DNA from 2 places in the Bacillus songklensis genome. Region 2 is predicted to be linked to the other one. Evidence: riboswitches for the same ligand, from Rfam matches in the RefSeq annotation. Region 2 holds a riboswitch; the other holds the start of a gene.

Region 1 (7,490 bases), on a different contig from region 2:
TTGGAGTCGACAAAACTACGGCTATGAGTATTTACGGATTCTTTACCGGTGCCGTCTATATTACGCCAATGATCGGCGGATATTTATCTGACCGTTTCTTGGGCAGAAGATTGGCGATCACAATCGGTGGTATTTTAATGGCACTTGGTAACTTCGCGCTATTCGCAAGCCAAACCACAAATGCTTTATACATTGGTCTTGGTTTATTGATTATCGGTAATGGTTTCTTCAAGCCGAACATCTCAACAATTGTTGGTGATCTTTACGACGACAACGATCCGCGTCGTGACGGAGCTTTTACTATCTTCTACATGGGGATTAACGTTGGTGCCTTCTTTGCGCCGTTAGTAGTCGGGCTTATGAGCTATAAATATGGATTCTTGACAGCAGCAATCGGTATGATTGTCGGACAGTTGATTTTCAACTTGTTAGGAAATCGTTATTTAGGTGATATCGGTAAAAAACCTACCGGTAAACCGGAAGTAACAGCTGGTCAAAAATCAACGGCACCGTTAACGAAAAGAGAAAAGAAACGTACAACAGCTATCGTTATTTTAGCAGTATTTGTCATTGCATTCTGGGCCGCTTTTGAGCAAGCGGGAAGCTCATTGACATTGTATGCTCAAGATCAGATTGACCGCAATGTATTTGGTTTTGAGGTTCCAACTGCCTGGTTCCAATCATTGAACCCATTATTCATCGTTATTTTAGCGCCAATTATGTCTGCTTTATGGTACAAGCTTGGCAGCTCAAAACGCGGTGACTTAAAAACTCCAACGAAAATGGCTCTTGGTTTAGTCACTGTTGGTTTAGGCTTCTTAGTACTGCTTCCTGCCGTTATGCACACAGGAAACGATCCGGCATTGAAAGCAAACATCCTGTTCATGGTTGTAACGTATTTCCTTCACACATTGGCTGAATTAATGATTTCACCAGTTGGTTTATCAATGGTAAGTAGAATTGCTCCAATCAAGCTTGCATCTCTTCTAATGGGTGTATGGCTGGCAAGTTCTGCTGTTGCCAACATGGTAGCCGGTCAATTAGCTGCATACACGCAGTCTTTAGGTTACCTTGACATCTTCAGCTTAATTGGTTTTGTAACGATTGGTTTAGGTATTTTATTACTGTTGCTTTCTAAGCCAATTACTAAATTGATGGACTAAAAAAGATGGAAGCTTTTGCTTCCATCTTTTTTTTGCTATCCTGCAAGGACATCTTCCTTTGGATAACCAATCTTCGAATGTTCTCTTCTTGCCAAAGAAAAAGCCAGCGTTAAAGGGCCAAGTTTTCCAATACTCATCATAAAAATGATCACCAGTTTTCCAATCGCCGTTAATTGAAAAGTCAATCCCATTGTTAACCCGACAGTTCCGAAAGCAGATATGACTTCAAAGATGATTTTGACGAACGGCGCTTTCTCTGTAATCGTTAAAATAAAAGCGGCAACAAAAATAAATAATAAACTGATCATGGTAATGGCCAATGCTTTAAATACAAGCTTATTGTCGATTGTCCTTTTGAATACCTGGATATCTTCTTTCCCTTTCAAATAGGTGAAAACAGATAACACAATAATCAAAAAGGTGGTAAGCTTAATACCTCCGCCGGTTGAAGCACTTCCCGCCCCTACGAACATTAGCAGCATCATATAAAAAGCGGTGGAGTCCTTGAGCGCTGTCACATCAATCGTATTAAAGCCTGCTGTACGCGGGCTCACTCCTTGAAAATAAGAACCCCAAAGCTTTTCTGACCAATCCAATGCTCCCAACGTTTTTGGGTTATCCATTTCCAATAACAAAATAATGATCATACTTAAGGCATTTAGTAAAAGTGTTCCAAGAATCATTAATTTTGAATGCAGGCTTAGCTTTTTCCACCTGCGTTTATTGTGCAAATCAATCAGCACGGTGAAACCTAACCCTCCAATAATAAAGAGAGAAGTAATTACGATATTAACAATCGGATCTCCTACGTATTTCATCAAATTATCAGGCAACAATCCAAACCCTGCATTGTTAAAGGCTGAAACAGCATGAAAAAAACTAAAATAAAGACCTTGGGCTACTCCAAATTCCGGCACCCAGCGAATAGCTAAAAATATGACTGCAATAATCTCAATAATAAAAGCAAAAGCAAATAAGTTCACAACCAATCGGATGACACCGCCAAAAGATGTTTGGTTAAGGGACTGTTGTATTAAAACACGTTCTTTAAACCCGATTTTCTTTCCAAGCATGATAAAAATCAATATGGCAAACGACATAATTCCAAGGCCGCCGATTTGAATCCAAAGCATAATAATGGTTTGGCCAAACAACGTATAAGTCGTGCCTGTATCGACCGATGTTAACCCTGTGACGGTGGTAGCAGATGTAATCGTAAAAAGTGCATCAATCCAGCTAATCGGCTCCTTTGTCGCAATCGGTAATTTTAATAAAATTGCACCTAATAAAATAAAAAAAGCAAAAAATAAAATAAGCAACTGCGGAGGCGCCAATTGAATGCGTTTTGGTAACATAAAAAACTTCCTTCTTTCTCAAATAATGATTCATTCCAATTATTCTCTTCTTAATAAGTCATTCAAATTAATAAGTCATTCAAACCATCAAAAATATAATGTTGCCCTCGATCATCCCCTACTACTGCAGTAAATGGAGTCTTTAACACATATCCTTGAATTTAAAAATAGATAAGCTAAAACGCATATACCTGAAGTGGACCTTCAATAAAACTAATGGCTTCCTCCTATATTCCAGGGAAAGGTCCACTTCATAAGGCAACGTTAACCGTATGTTTTTTATACGGTTAACGTTGCCTTACTAATAAAAAAGACCATTCCGAAGAATGGTCAATGACAATCATTGTCCCTTCCCTCAAAAAGTGCTTACGAGGTTAGCTGTCGGGTTCGGATTTGAGAGTATCCTACTTTAATTAAAGATTCACCCCAAGTACATCGTATGTACAATTACGGTTCCCCCGCTCCTATAAAGGATTAAGCAAGTTAACATTGAAACATATGATTATGAAAGTAATCATAATTCCGCCCACACAAACTGTCAAGCATATTTTAAACATCTTTGTTTCACTGCATATATTGTTTTTAAATGTCAATGCTAACAATAAGATTACCGGGTAAAGGAGAAAAGACGTTGAAAATCGTAGCGGTTTGTAAACAATGCAACGGTGCTGGACGAGTGGATACAATGATTCCTTTTTACAAGAGAGCATGTTCTTCATGCAATGGTACAGGAAAATTCACCCAAACATTGACCGAATACAGAGAAAATATATAAAAGAGGATGACTCAAAAGGTATAAAAGGCCATACCTTTTGAGTCATCCTCCTAAAAGGACCCGTCATGAAAATCCAGCAAAATCACAGGATTCCGTGACGGGTCCTTTCAGTAAAGATCAACTTTTATCATTAACTCGAGACTTATGGGACAGCCTCTTTTTTACCTATCAGGGGAACGGAACCCCGCTGCCTTTGCCTCTTTTTCTGTGCAAAACATCATTTCCGGTTTCGTTACTTTATATTGCGGACTATCCGGTGTATGATAGATTTTTTCGCCTTTACTGTTTATATTGCCTTTTATCAAAGGCTGTTTGCAGCTCACTTTCTGTTCACTCTTTGTTTCGTTTTGCTCTACTTGATCTTCTTCAAATCCTCTATCCGTTGCGTAGTTCTCAATCGACCATATCTTTAATTCTTGCTTACGAGCCTTTTCCTGTATATCCCTAAATCGATCAACATATTTTGTATTGGGTTCAAATACATAAGCAACACGTGCATATCCCTTTTCAAGTAGTAATTCATTCAGCATTTTGCCATCAACCCATACATAAGCAAGCAAACGTCCATATTTATCTCTTTCTCCTACATCCATTTCTAGCTTGACTTCTTTTCCCTCAGGCAACAGCTCTTTAACAAAATTACTGGCTTCCTTTCCGTATGGTTGGACAGGTTTGGATGGATGGACAGACTCTGGAGTATCCACCAGCAACAGCCGAACTGTTTCTGATCGATTGTTCACTTCCACCTTGATCGTGTCCCCGTCGACTACCCGCTCCACTACCGCTGGGATTTTGGAATCCTGCTGTTGACATGCAGGCAATATAACAATAATAAGTGTTAATATTGCAACCATCCAAAGATTCTTGAAATATGTATATCTCATTTTCTGTTCTTCTCCTCTCACCTTGGCTCATCAACAGAAAAAGAGTCTGGCTTTTTCACCAAACCCTTTTATCCCGCATTAAAGGGCAGTAAAATCCTCACTTCAAAACATAGCATAATCGGAGAAGTCTAAGTGGGAATCCCTTCCCTGATCTAGACGTTTCACTCCTTCCTACAGAACCCAAAAGCGGTTCTGTAGGAAGGAGTTCCAACGCACGTCGGAGCTAAACAGTCGCCTCCGCTCCTCTTTACCCAAACGTACTTCTTAATTCAACAGAAGGGTATTTCTCTTGGAACATGCGCAGTACAAAATCATTTTCAAATAATAATACAGGGTTTTCTTCCCGGTCCTCAACCAACATAACACGGGAATCGATCATTTTATCTTGCAAGTCTTCCTTATTGATCCATTTAGCCGCAACATGGCTTAAACGTTGAAACTCGATATCCACTCCATATTCATTTTTCATTCTGTACTCAAAGACCTGGAATTGCAGCTCCCCGACAGCCCCGAGAATGTAATCACCAAAATAAGGAGTGCGGTAAAGCTGGACAGCTCCTTCCTGTACCAATTGAGTGATTCCTTTTTCGAAGTGCTTCCCCTTCATCGCATTTTTGACACGCACTTTCGCAAATAGTTCAGGGGGGAACGTTGGTAATGGATTAAACTGAAAAACAGATGCCCCTTCTCCAACGAGGGTATCCCCTATTTGATATGTTCCTGAATCATATAATCCGATAATATCCCCGGCATATGCTTCCTCTACCGTTTCGCGGCTGGAAGCCAAAAATTGGTGGGATTGTGACAATTTTAACTTTCGTCCTGTTCTGGACAGAGTAACGTTCATGCCCCGCTCGAATTTACCTGAACATACCCTTACAAACGCAATTCGGTCACGGTGGGCTGGATTCATATTTGCTTGAATTTTAAAGATAAAACCGGAGAAATTTGTATCCGTAGGATCGATTTCACCATTTGATGACTCGCGAGACTGCGGCGGCAACGTTAATTGCAAAAATTCATCAAAGAAAGACTGTACACCGAAGTTAGCGATGGCGCTGCCGAAAAAGACGGGTGTGAGCTTTCCTTTCTTGACTTTTTCCATGGAAAAATCATTTCCTGCTTCATCTAAAAGAGCAAGCTCATCGGCTAAGGAAGGAAGATAACCTTCATCAATATGCTCGGTCACATCATCTGTTACAGTCGTTCCATCAAAATCGACGAAAAACGAATCTTCATTTCCCCGATACACCTCAATTTTCTTTTGAAAACGGTCATATGTTCCCTGGAACCTCTTTCCCATCCCAATCGGCCAAGTAACGGCATACGACTCGATTCCAAGCACTTCTTCAATCTCTTCTAATAACTCCAGCGGATCTTTTCCTTCGCGATCTAACTTGTTTATAAATGTTAAGATTGGGATTCCGCGCATGCTGCATACTTTAAATAATTTAATGGTCTGTTCCTCAATTCCTTTTGTACCATCAATCACCATCACGGCACTGTCCACAGCCGTCAACGTACGATACGTATCCTCGCTGAAGTCCTGGTGCCCCGGTGTGTCCACGATGTTAATATGGTGGTCCTTATAATAGAATTGCATGACACTTGATGTAACGGAAATTCCGCGCTGCTTTTCAATTTCCATCCAGTCAGACGTTGCATACTTCCCGGTTTTTCTGGCTTTTACCGTACCTGCAGAGCGAATCATACCGCCTAATAGTAACAATTTCTCCGTTAATGTTGTTTTCCCGGCATCCGGGTGGGAAATAATCGCAAAGGTGCGTCTTGATTCAACTTGTTCTTTTTGTTTCTGATGATTCATTTTCCTAGTCCTCTCTCAAATCGATACAATTTTTCACTTATGATTAACTGTATGTGTTTTAGTTAAGTAACGTTTATACTCCTTGTTAACCTGCAACTCGCTCTTATCCATAATAATATTTATTGGCTCAATTTAAAATGGAATTTCCTTGCTTTTGATCAAAAAAAGCCAATCCTATATGCTGCCGTGTTGAAATTGTAGCATAGCCATCGCTTCTAAACAAACAACTCTGTAGTCACTTTTCTGTTTTTATAGCAGATGATATCGTATAATTTTTCCTTCTCATTTGTGACGATAAAATGATCTTGTTTTCTAAAAACTATGCTAAAGTCTAGTGTCGATTTATCCACTTTCAACTTCCGCTGAAATTGTGTGAAATGGCCATTTCACACAATTGATCCCAAAATAATAAAAACAACATTGTTCTTTAATAAAGCTTTTCTAAAAAAGATTTAAAAAGAAAGAAGCTAAAGAAATGAAAGGGGTACACCATGATTGAATATACTGGAGAAAGAATTCAAGGCGAACCTTCCAATGAGCCTTTCCATGTTCATCAACTAACGGCACATGAATTCCAACATTTATTTCGTGATCATTCACATGTAGAGTTTTTTACCAACGCGGCGTTCTCACCGAGAAAGGAAGAGAAGGAATGCACTATCCTCTGGGTATTGCCGTTTAGCCTTCCCTGGTCATGTCAGCTCTTTCTATAGCTAAACATTCCCGCTTACTCTTAATATGTAAAAATCAAAAAAGACAGAAGGTGATAAAAAAGGTGGCTTTTATGATCGTATGTCCAAAATGTAAAGGGGTTGGGAAACAAAAAAGGAAATCGTTTATCATTTCAGTCACGAAAAAGTGCACCACCTGTAAAGGAATGGGGAAAATAGACATTTCAAAAAAGTAGCTCTATGCCTTGTGAAGGCATAGAGCTAAGGATATCGCCCATCACTTTTCCTTAAGGTTGTTAGAAGGAGCAAATTAAATAACAAAAAGTCAGCCGCTCGGCTGACTTTTTGTTATTTACCCCTATAGCTTTCGCTTACTCCATATACTTTTCGCTCTTTTTCCTTCTTTATCGCTGAAAACCTGGGGAATCCGATCAAAATGGAAATCACGCCGCAAATCGCGATTAAAATCGGATAGAAAGAATAAGGTAAAACACTAATAGGTGAAATAGCCGCCAGCTTAGCTGCTGTTAAGATTTGTGCTCCATATGGAATTAAACCTTGAACACCGCACGAGAAAATGTCGAGTAAGCTCGCTGATTTGCGCTTATCAATCTCGTACTGATCCGCAATGTTTTTCGCGAGCGGGCCTGTGAAAATGATAGAAATGGTGTTATTGGCAGTTGAAAAGTTAGTTAAGCTTACAAGGCCGGCAATACCGAACTCCGCTCCCTTTTTAGACTTAATGTTTCGAGTCATTAAGTTTAATAAATAATCAATACCGCCGTTATACTTGATAATTTCAACCATTCCGCCAATC
Region 2 (7,490 bases):
CATGCTATAATGCCTCCAATTGAAAATATGTAATCAATATTGATAATCATTATCATTTTGTTGTACAATAATACTATAATATCATTGAGAACGATTGTCAATGAAGTCTTCTAAACTTACATTAAAGAAACAGTGTTTATGAATAAATGCTTTTTAGGAGTGAGTATAGTGAGGAAAGCGGAATGTTTTGATGTGACTATTATTGGAGGAGGACCGGCTGGTTTGTATTCAGCTTTCTATAGCGGACTTCGGGAAATGAGAACAAAAATTATTGATTTTCAGCCGCAATTAGGAGGAAAGATTCACATCTATCCAGAGAAAATGATTTGGGATGTTGGCGGCCAAACACCCCTCTCTGGAGCTCAGCTGATTGAACAACTTGTAAAGCAAGGACTAACCTTTAATCCAGAAGTAGTGTTGAATGAAAGAGTAACTTCAATCTCACGTAATGACGATGGCATATTTATTTTGAAGGCTGCTTCTGGACGGAAACATTATTCCAAAACAGTCATTGTAGCAGTGGGTAGTGGCATTTTGAAACCTCAAAAACTACCTATCGAAGGTGCCGATCGGTTCGAGGTGTCCAACCTCCATTACACCGTTAAATCTTTAATACATTTTAAAGATAAGATAGTGCTTGTTTCTGGTGGAGGAAATACCGCCATCGACTGGGCCAATGAATTGGTACCGGTGGCAAAAAAAGTCTATTTAACTCACAGAAGAGAAGACTTGTCTGGACATGAATCACAAATTACACAATTATTAAAAAGTTCGGCTACATGTTTTTTTAATACATCTATTACAAAGTTAATAGCTGTAGAAAATCAAGAATTGATTGAACGTGTGGAGTTAACTAATTATGCAACAGGGGAAAAATTCTATTTAGCAGTAGATGAGATCGTAATTAACCATGGTTTTGAACAGGATGCTTCCCTTTTAGACAATAGCGAACTTGATATCGAATTACTTGAGAATTTCTATATAGCCGGTAATGCTACTAGCGAATCTTCTGTAAAGGGTCTTTATGCCGCTGGGGATATTTTAAAGTATGACGGCAAGTTAAACTTGATAGCGGGTGCATTTCAAGATGCGGCCAATGCAGTAAATAAGGCAAAACAATATATTCAGCCTGATGCAACTGAGGTTGCAATGGTTTCTTCTCATAATGAAGTATTTAAACAAAAAAACCGAGAGATAGTAAAACAGATGTTGAAGTAACCATTGTTTCAACCTGAAACCCTGTTAAAAATTAGGATTACCTGGGGTATTGATGTTCATCTTTGGAGGAAGTGGGAAAAGAGTGACGCCCACATTGCGGCCCATAAAGCAAACCTTGGTAAGCCAAAGCCCGAATACATGATCAATTCCGAGGTTAGTTCATATGAGGTAAAAGCGGTCAAGAATGCAGGCAAGGAAAAAATATAGAACGTTTGACAGCTTAATTAGTCAGCATTTCATCATGTTGGCTTTTTATTTTGTCTTCACCAGGCTAATTATGTAATCAGTGCAAGAAACAATTGAAGAAAATGGTTCTGCTCTCATCAAAAAACTGGTAAAATTTAATCAAAAACGCGGGAGAAACTCGATGAACAATAAAACTTGGAAAGTTCACTATGCATGGATCATTTTATTGATTGGTTTCATTGCCTTATTGTCTGCGCAGGGTGTAAGATTATCGTTTGGAGCATTCATGAAGCCATGGGAAGAGGAGTTTGCCGCAAGCCGGAGTACCATTTCGACGATTTCTCTTATCAGTTATATCGTTTTCGCCCTTTCACAGCCGTATATAGGAAAGCTTGTTGATACATACGGAGTTCGTCATATCCTATCTTACAGCATGCTGCTAATCGGGGTATCGACCATCTTGACGTTTTTCGCCTCTGCACCGTGGCAGCTGATGTTAATATATGGAGTCATCACCTCCATTGGATTCGGCGGCGCTTCCAATGTCGTCGGCTCTGTGGCCATTACGAAGTGGTTTTCTGCCCAACGCGGCTTCGCATTAGGGCTGATGTCTGCAGGAACAGCTGCAGGACAATTGGTTCTCGTTCCCGTTTCACTATTGTTAATTGAAAGTTTTGGGTGGAAACAGACGGTGCTGCTGCTCGGTTTTATCCTCTGCCTGCTTATCTTTCCGCCTTTGTGGCTGTTTCTACGCAACTCGCCGGAGGAAAGCGGCCGGCTTCCATATGGAGAGTCTGCGCCGGAAACGATTGAAAAGGGAAAAACGCCAATACGGCCGTTACAGCCTGTTTCCATCTTTCAACTTATAAAGCAAAAACGATTTCTTTTCCTTATGGTCCCTTTTTTTGTTTGCGGGGTAACGACGACCGGATTGATGGATACCCATCTCATTCCATTCGCCCAGCTATGCGGGTTTTCACCCGCTGTCATTGGTTCGGCCGTCAGCACACTAGCGGCATTTAATATTTTAGGTACCGTGTTGTCAGGGCACTTGTCTGACAAATGGAACTGTAAATACATGCTGGCGTTTTTATACGGGATGCGTGCATTGACCGTTTGCTTGTTACTGGTTATGCTCCATGATTCCGCATTCCTCGGTTTTGTAATCGATAAATCGTGGCTTTTGTTTGCATTCGCCGTTATGTTTGGGGTAGTAGATTTTGCAACGGTCGCACCCACAATCAAGCTGGCATCAGAGTATTTCAAACACATATCGGTCGGTACGGTGATCGGATGGCTCTATTTAAGCCACCAAATCGGCTCGGCATTGGGTTCGTATGTTCCCGGTGTCTTATTTGACTTATCAGGTGGATACGATGTATCTATCCTTTCTTCTATCGGATTCTTAGTCATCGCGGCTGCACTTAGCTTTATCCTTCCGGCGGCGTCCGCACACCTTTTGCAGCAACCATCTTATACAAATACAACAAAAAACGGTTGAGTTGAATCAACCGTTTTTTAGCATTATTTTAGGCTAACTTCGTCATTCCGATCCCTGAAACGATGACACCGTTCATTGCGGAACCGTTCCATACAGCTTGCGCAGTTCGCGTTTTAAAATTTTTCCGTACGGACTTTTTGGCAACCTGTCAACGATGTATAGTTCTTTCGGCTTTTTAAAAGCCGCGAGATGCCGACTGCAAAGCTTCATCAGTTCTTCTTCCGTCACTTCGCATGTGCCATTTCCCACGATATACGCTATGAGGCGTTCTCCCCATTTATCATCAGGAACGCCGATGACACACGTTTCCTTGACGCCGTCATGCTTATTCAGCACTTCTTCTATTTCGCGCGGGTAAATGTTCATCCCGCCGCTGATGACCACGTCTTTTTTGCGGTCCACTAAATGCAGATATCCTTGTTCGTCCATCCAGCCGACATCTCCTGTGTGAAGCCATCCATTTTTAATCGTATCAAGTGTGGCACCTGGATTGCTCCAATATCCTTTCATGACAAGTGAGCCTCTACAAACTACCTCGCCAAGTTCCCCCGGCGCCGCTTTTTTCCCATTTTCATCCACCACTTTCGTTTCCACAAACGGCCCAGCTATACCGCATGATTCCAGACGTTTCCCCAGTTCATGGCGCGGCATGGTCGTAATGACCATCGGAGCCTCGACTTGGCCGTATGTTTGTATAAGCTTTGGTCCTAACAGCTCCAGTGCTTTTTGCAGCTTAGCTGCTGCAATCGGAGCGCCTGCCATATTAATGGATTTGACATGGCCAAGTTTTTTCGGATCAAAATCGGGATCTTGAATCATTAAATCAATCATGGCCGGGACAAGGAAAAGGACGGAGACTTTTTCTCGTTCCAGATCATCGATAAATTCTTTTGGGTCGAACTTGTTGAACACCACTTGCGTCAAACCGAAAATCCAGGCGATATGGGATAAAAAATTACTTCCATGTGTGAGCGAAGCAGCATGGCCGATGACGTCCTCCGTCATGACTTCACAGGCAAGCGCCAGGGATAAAGCGCCTGCAATCATGTTACGGTGTGATAACATCCCTCCTTTTGGCCTTCCTGTTGTACCGGATGTATACATGATGACAAATACATCATCTTCCTGTACAGCCTCTGATTTCGGATAGTCGTCACTTTGCCGTTGCAGCCAACACTCATATTTGTCGCCGACTTCTAACTTTGGAATATCCAAATCAATTTTATGAATCCATTCTTTTTCGCCAATCAATAGTTTCGCTCCGGAATTTTCAATGATGTATGTAAGCTCCTTTGGATGAAGACGGTAATCGAGCGGCACTTTGATGAAACCGCCAAGTGCTGCAGCACAATCAGATTCTATATGCTCCGAACGGTTGGACATGAGAACCGCCACCCGGTCCCCTTTTTTCAAATGATAGCTTTTGATGCCATTTGCCAACTGGCATGAACGAATTCGCAATTGATCGTACGTGATCGTTTGATTTTGATACTTGACCGCGATTTTATCCGGATATGTTTGAAATGCTTTTTTCATATAAGAGCCAAGTGTTTCCATCTTATTCCCCCTTCTGCGGTTTTATGGTCAGTAACCTAAACCCTTACTCAACAGGCTTAGAGTATGCCGGCTTTTCATTTTGAATGGGCGGCTGTACAAATACTGCCCTTTGCAATTTGAGTTCGCTTGTACAATTCTATTCGCCGTTTCTTCACTTGATAACAAATCGACTAAAACAACATTTTTAAAGAACTAAATGATTATTTTAGCCGGCATTACAAATATTAAGGAATGTCCCATACGTATATAAGGAGGAATTTTCATGAGTCTTTATGAACGATTAGGCGGTCAAGAAGGCATTCAAAAGGTCGTAGATGTTTTCTATAAAAAAGTGTTGGAGGATGATACAGTCAATCACTATTTTGAACATACCGATATGGAAAAGCAGCGCCGCCATCAAACATTGTTTCTTAGCTGGGTGACAGGCGGACCAAATCAGTATTCAGGTAAAGGTATGGAAAAAGCGCATGAAGGTCTTAACCTGCAAGAATCACATTTTGAAGCAATTGCTAACCACCTTGTTTCAAGCCTTAAAGAGTTCAATGTGTCCGAAAAAGATATTGATCAAGTTGTACAAAAACTTTTAACAATGAAGGATGCAATTCTTCACAAATAAGCCTATACATAAAAGGAAAGCCGGCTCCCATAAATCATGTCCCATTCTATTTCTCATACTTTGTGTATCCCGTCTTGCCTTTTCTTTTTGCCAATGTGTTAAAATATCATGATCGAATCGAGTCATTTGCAATCAGAATCATCATAAGAAGGTGACCCAAAGAACATACTTTTGGGCCAGCCTCTTATTCCTTTTAAATGGACTTCAACGTCTTTTTTCTTCACTAAATAATGCTTTTGCACAAAACTCGATAATTTCCCGTCGTCTGACAATCCCAATAAAGATTCCTTGATCATCGATGACCGGTACAAAGTTTTGTTCTGTTGTCTGCAAGATGATGCTTTCCATTTCAGCATGGATCGGTATGGCTTTATTATCGTGGCGCCTTGGTACTAATCGAAGCGGCAATTCTTCCAGCTCTTGAAGATTGAATGTCCCCCTTTCCTTTAAAAACCAAAGGAGATCTCCTTCAGTCAGCGTTCCCACATATTTTCCTTCATCATCAATAAGGGGTACTGCCGTATATTTGTGATATTCCATTTTTTCCAATGCTTGGCGTACGGTAGATTCCATGTCAATAACAGCTACTTCATGCTTTGGAATAAGAAAAAATGCAATGTTCATACTCATTCTTAACTCCTTTTTTCTTCTTGAATCGGCTCCAGCCTAAAATCGATATTTATCATCTTCCCTATATTTACCTCTACACACATCTATTCATAATCAGAGCCACCGTTTACAAAAAATGTTCACTTTTTCCCTCTTCCATTATTGAGAACGGACACTAACCAAATGGAAACGCCGACCATGCCTCCCCCCATCAGTACTACTATTCCAATCATGATGGCATCCTTCATGTTTATGTCCTCCCTAAAAAATAAGTTGTTCGCATTGACGCAAATATATAGCTTTGCTCTCCGGCATAGAGTCCTCTATTCTTTTTCTCTTCAAATGCCTTTTCTTCATAATAAAAACCGCGAAAAGAGAGGGCCTCTTTTCGCGGTTTTTCACAGCACAAATAAGCCGTGCATTCACACGAATTTTTTCCTCCCAAACGCTTACGAGGTTAGCTGTCGGATTTGGGTCGTGGAAGTAACCCTACCTTCACTGAAGGACTCACCCCAAGTGCTAAGATTCAACACAAAGTTGGTTCCCCCGCTTCTAAATTAGAATTAAGCGATTTATGATAAAACATTTTATGTGAGTAATCTTACCCCCGTTAAAATTTACTGTCAACAGCTATTTTTAATCATGGATGAAATAACTAGTAAGAACGATATTAATAAAGTCCAGAAAACGATGTTCATGACTCCCTTGTCGATATAGTGCAATTTTAACTTTTTAAACACAGAAAAAACCCTCATCCGACTCGCTTTGCGGGGATGAAGACTTTTTCATATTTTCACGATGTTTCATTTTTGAACGTCTTCTGGATGGCATCCAATATAATTCGGACAAATTCGCCTTCGTGGATACGACACTGGAACTCAGCGGGCTCACATACGATGTCGGAGCAAATTTTCAGTTCCACTGTATCATGCGTAATTCTCCTGATGTGCAGCCACTTTCCATCTGACAACCGAAATGCTAAACGCGCAGTCATAGACTTCTCTCCTGCTCTTTCACCCTTTTTTTATTTTTCCCTTCTGTCATCGGCCTTCCTCTATTCGCGCCTTTCTGTTCTTTCTCCTTGAATAAACTTACAATGGTGATCATTTGACATGGATGCTCTTTATCCATGTCAAATGATTTATGTGCATTTATATATTTTTTTGCGCTTCCATTTCTTCATGACAATTCCGTGTGTCGGTGAGAAGAATAAGGCAATTAAGAACAATATCCCGGCAACCGTAATCATGCACCCTGCAATGGAAGCATCGTATACGTACGCCATATAATACCCGATCGCAGAACTGATGATCCCGATGAACATGCTGATACCAATCATCACACTTAATTTTTCGGTCAACAAGTAAGCCGTTGCTGCAGGAACAATTAACATGCCCACCACTAAAATGGCGCCCACACTTTCAAAAGAAGCAACCGTCGTAAAAGAAACGAGTGCCATTAGGAGATAGTGGAATAACATGACCGGTATGCCGACAGCTGCCGCCATGGCCGGGTCAAACGAGCAAATTTTAAACTGTTTATAGAATAGACTGATTACGATTAAGTTTAAGAGAAAGGTAGCCCCTACTCCCCAGACGGCTTTTGGACCGATACTCATCCCGCCAATCGATATCGTATTCCACGGTGCATAGGCGATTTCCCCGTACAGCACACAATCAAGATCCAAATCCACCTGGCGGGTGTATAAACTGACAAGCACAACCCCCACCGCAAATAAAGCCGTAAATACGACACCGATGGAGGCATCGGACTGGACACCGCTTTGGTGGAACATCTGAATCA

What was found. Region 2 has a riboswitch for cyclic di-AMP ahead of ACFOU2_RS16175 (CBS domain-containing protein). Riboswitches for the same ligand answer to the same signal wherever they lie in the genome.
Region 1: it holds a riboswitch for cyclic di-AMP, as region 2 does, so the genes downstream of both, ACFOU2_RS10440 (TrkH family potassium uptake protein) here and ACFOU2_RS16175 (CBS domain-containing protein) in region 2, are expected to answer to the same signal.

What each region holds. Positions count from the first base shown of each region.
Region 1 is NZ_JBHRZT010000043.1:170,027-177,516, forward strand. It holds gene ACFOU2_RS10435 (peptide MFS transporter) at 1-1,163, shown strand, start outside; gene ACFOU2_RS10440 (TrkH family potassium uptake protein) at 1,199-2,518, opposite strand; cyclic di-AMP (ydaO/yuaA leader) riboswitch at 2,866-3,009, opposite strand; gene ACFOU2_RS10445 (hypothetical protein) at 3,150-3,293, shown strand; gene ACFOU2_RS10450 (thermonuclease family protein) at 3,455-4,177, opposite strand; gene ACFOU2_RS10455 (peptide chain release factor 3) at 4,425-6,002, opposite strand; gene ACFOU2_RS10460 (Na+/H+ antiporter NhaC family protein) at 7,022-7,490, opposite strand, start outside.
Region 2 is NZ_JBHRZT010000067.1:196,023-203,512, reverse strand. It holds gene ACFOU2_RS16205 (ABC transporter ATP-binding protein) at 1-3, opposite strand, end outside; gene ACFOU2_RS16200 (NAD(P)/FAD-dependent oxidoreductase) at 169-1,218, shown strand; partial or broken gene ACFOU2_RS16195 (hypothetical protein) at 1,282-1,425, shown strand; gene ACFOU2_RS16190 (MFS transporter) at 1,586-2,905, shown strand; gene ACFOU2_RS16185 (class I adenylate-forming enzyme family protein) at 2,978-4,462, opposite strand; gene ACFOU2_RS16180 (group I truncated hemoglobin) at 4,725-5,078, shown strand; gene ACFOU2_RS16175 (CBS domain-containing protein) at 5,283-5,702, opposite strand; cyclic di-AMP (ydaO/yuaA leader) riboswitch at 6,119-6,267, opposite strand; gene ACFOU2_RS16170 (hypothetical protein) at 6,481-6,681, opposite strand; gene ACFOU2_RS16165 (metal ABC transporter permease) at 6,829-7,490, opposite strand, start outside.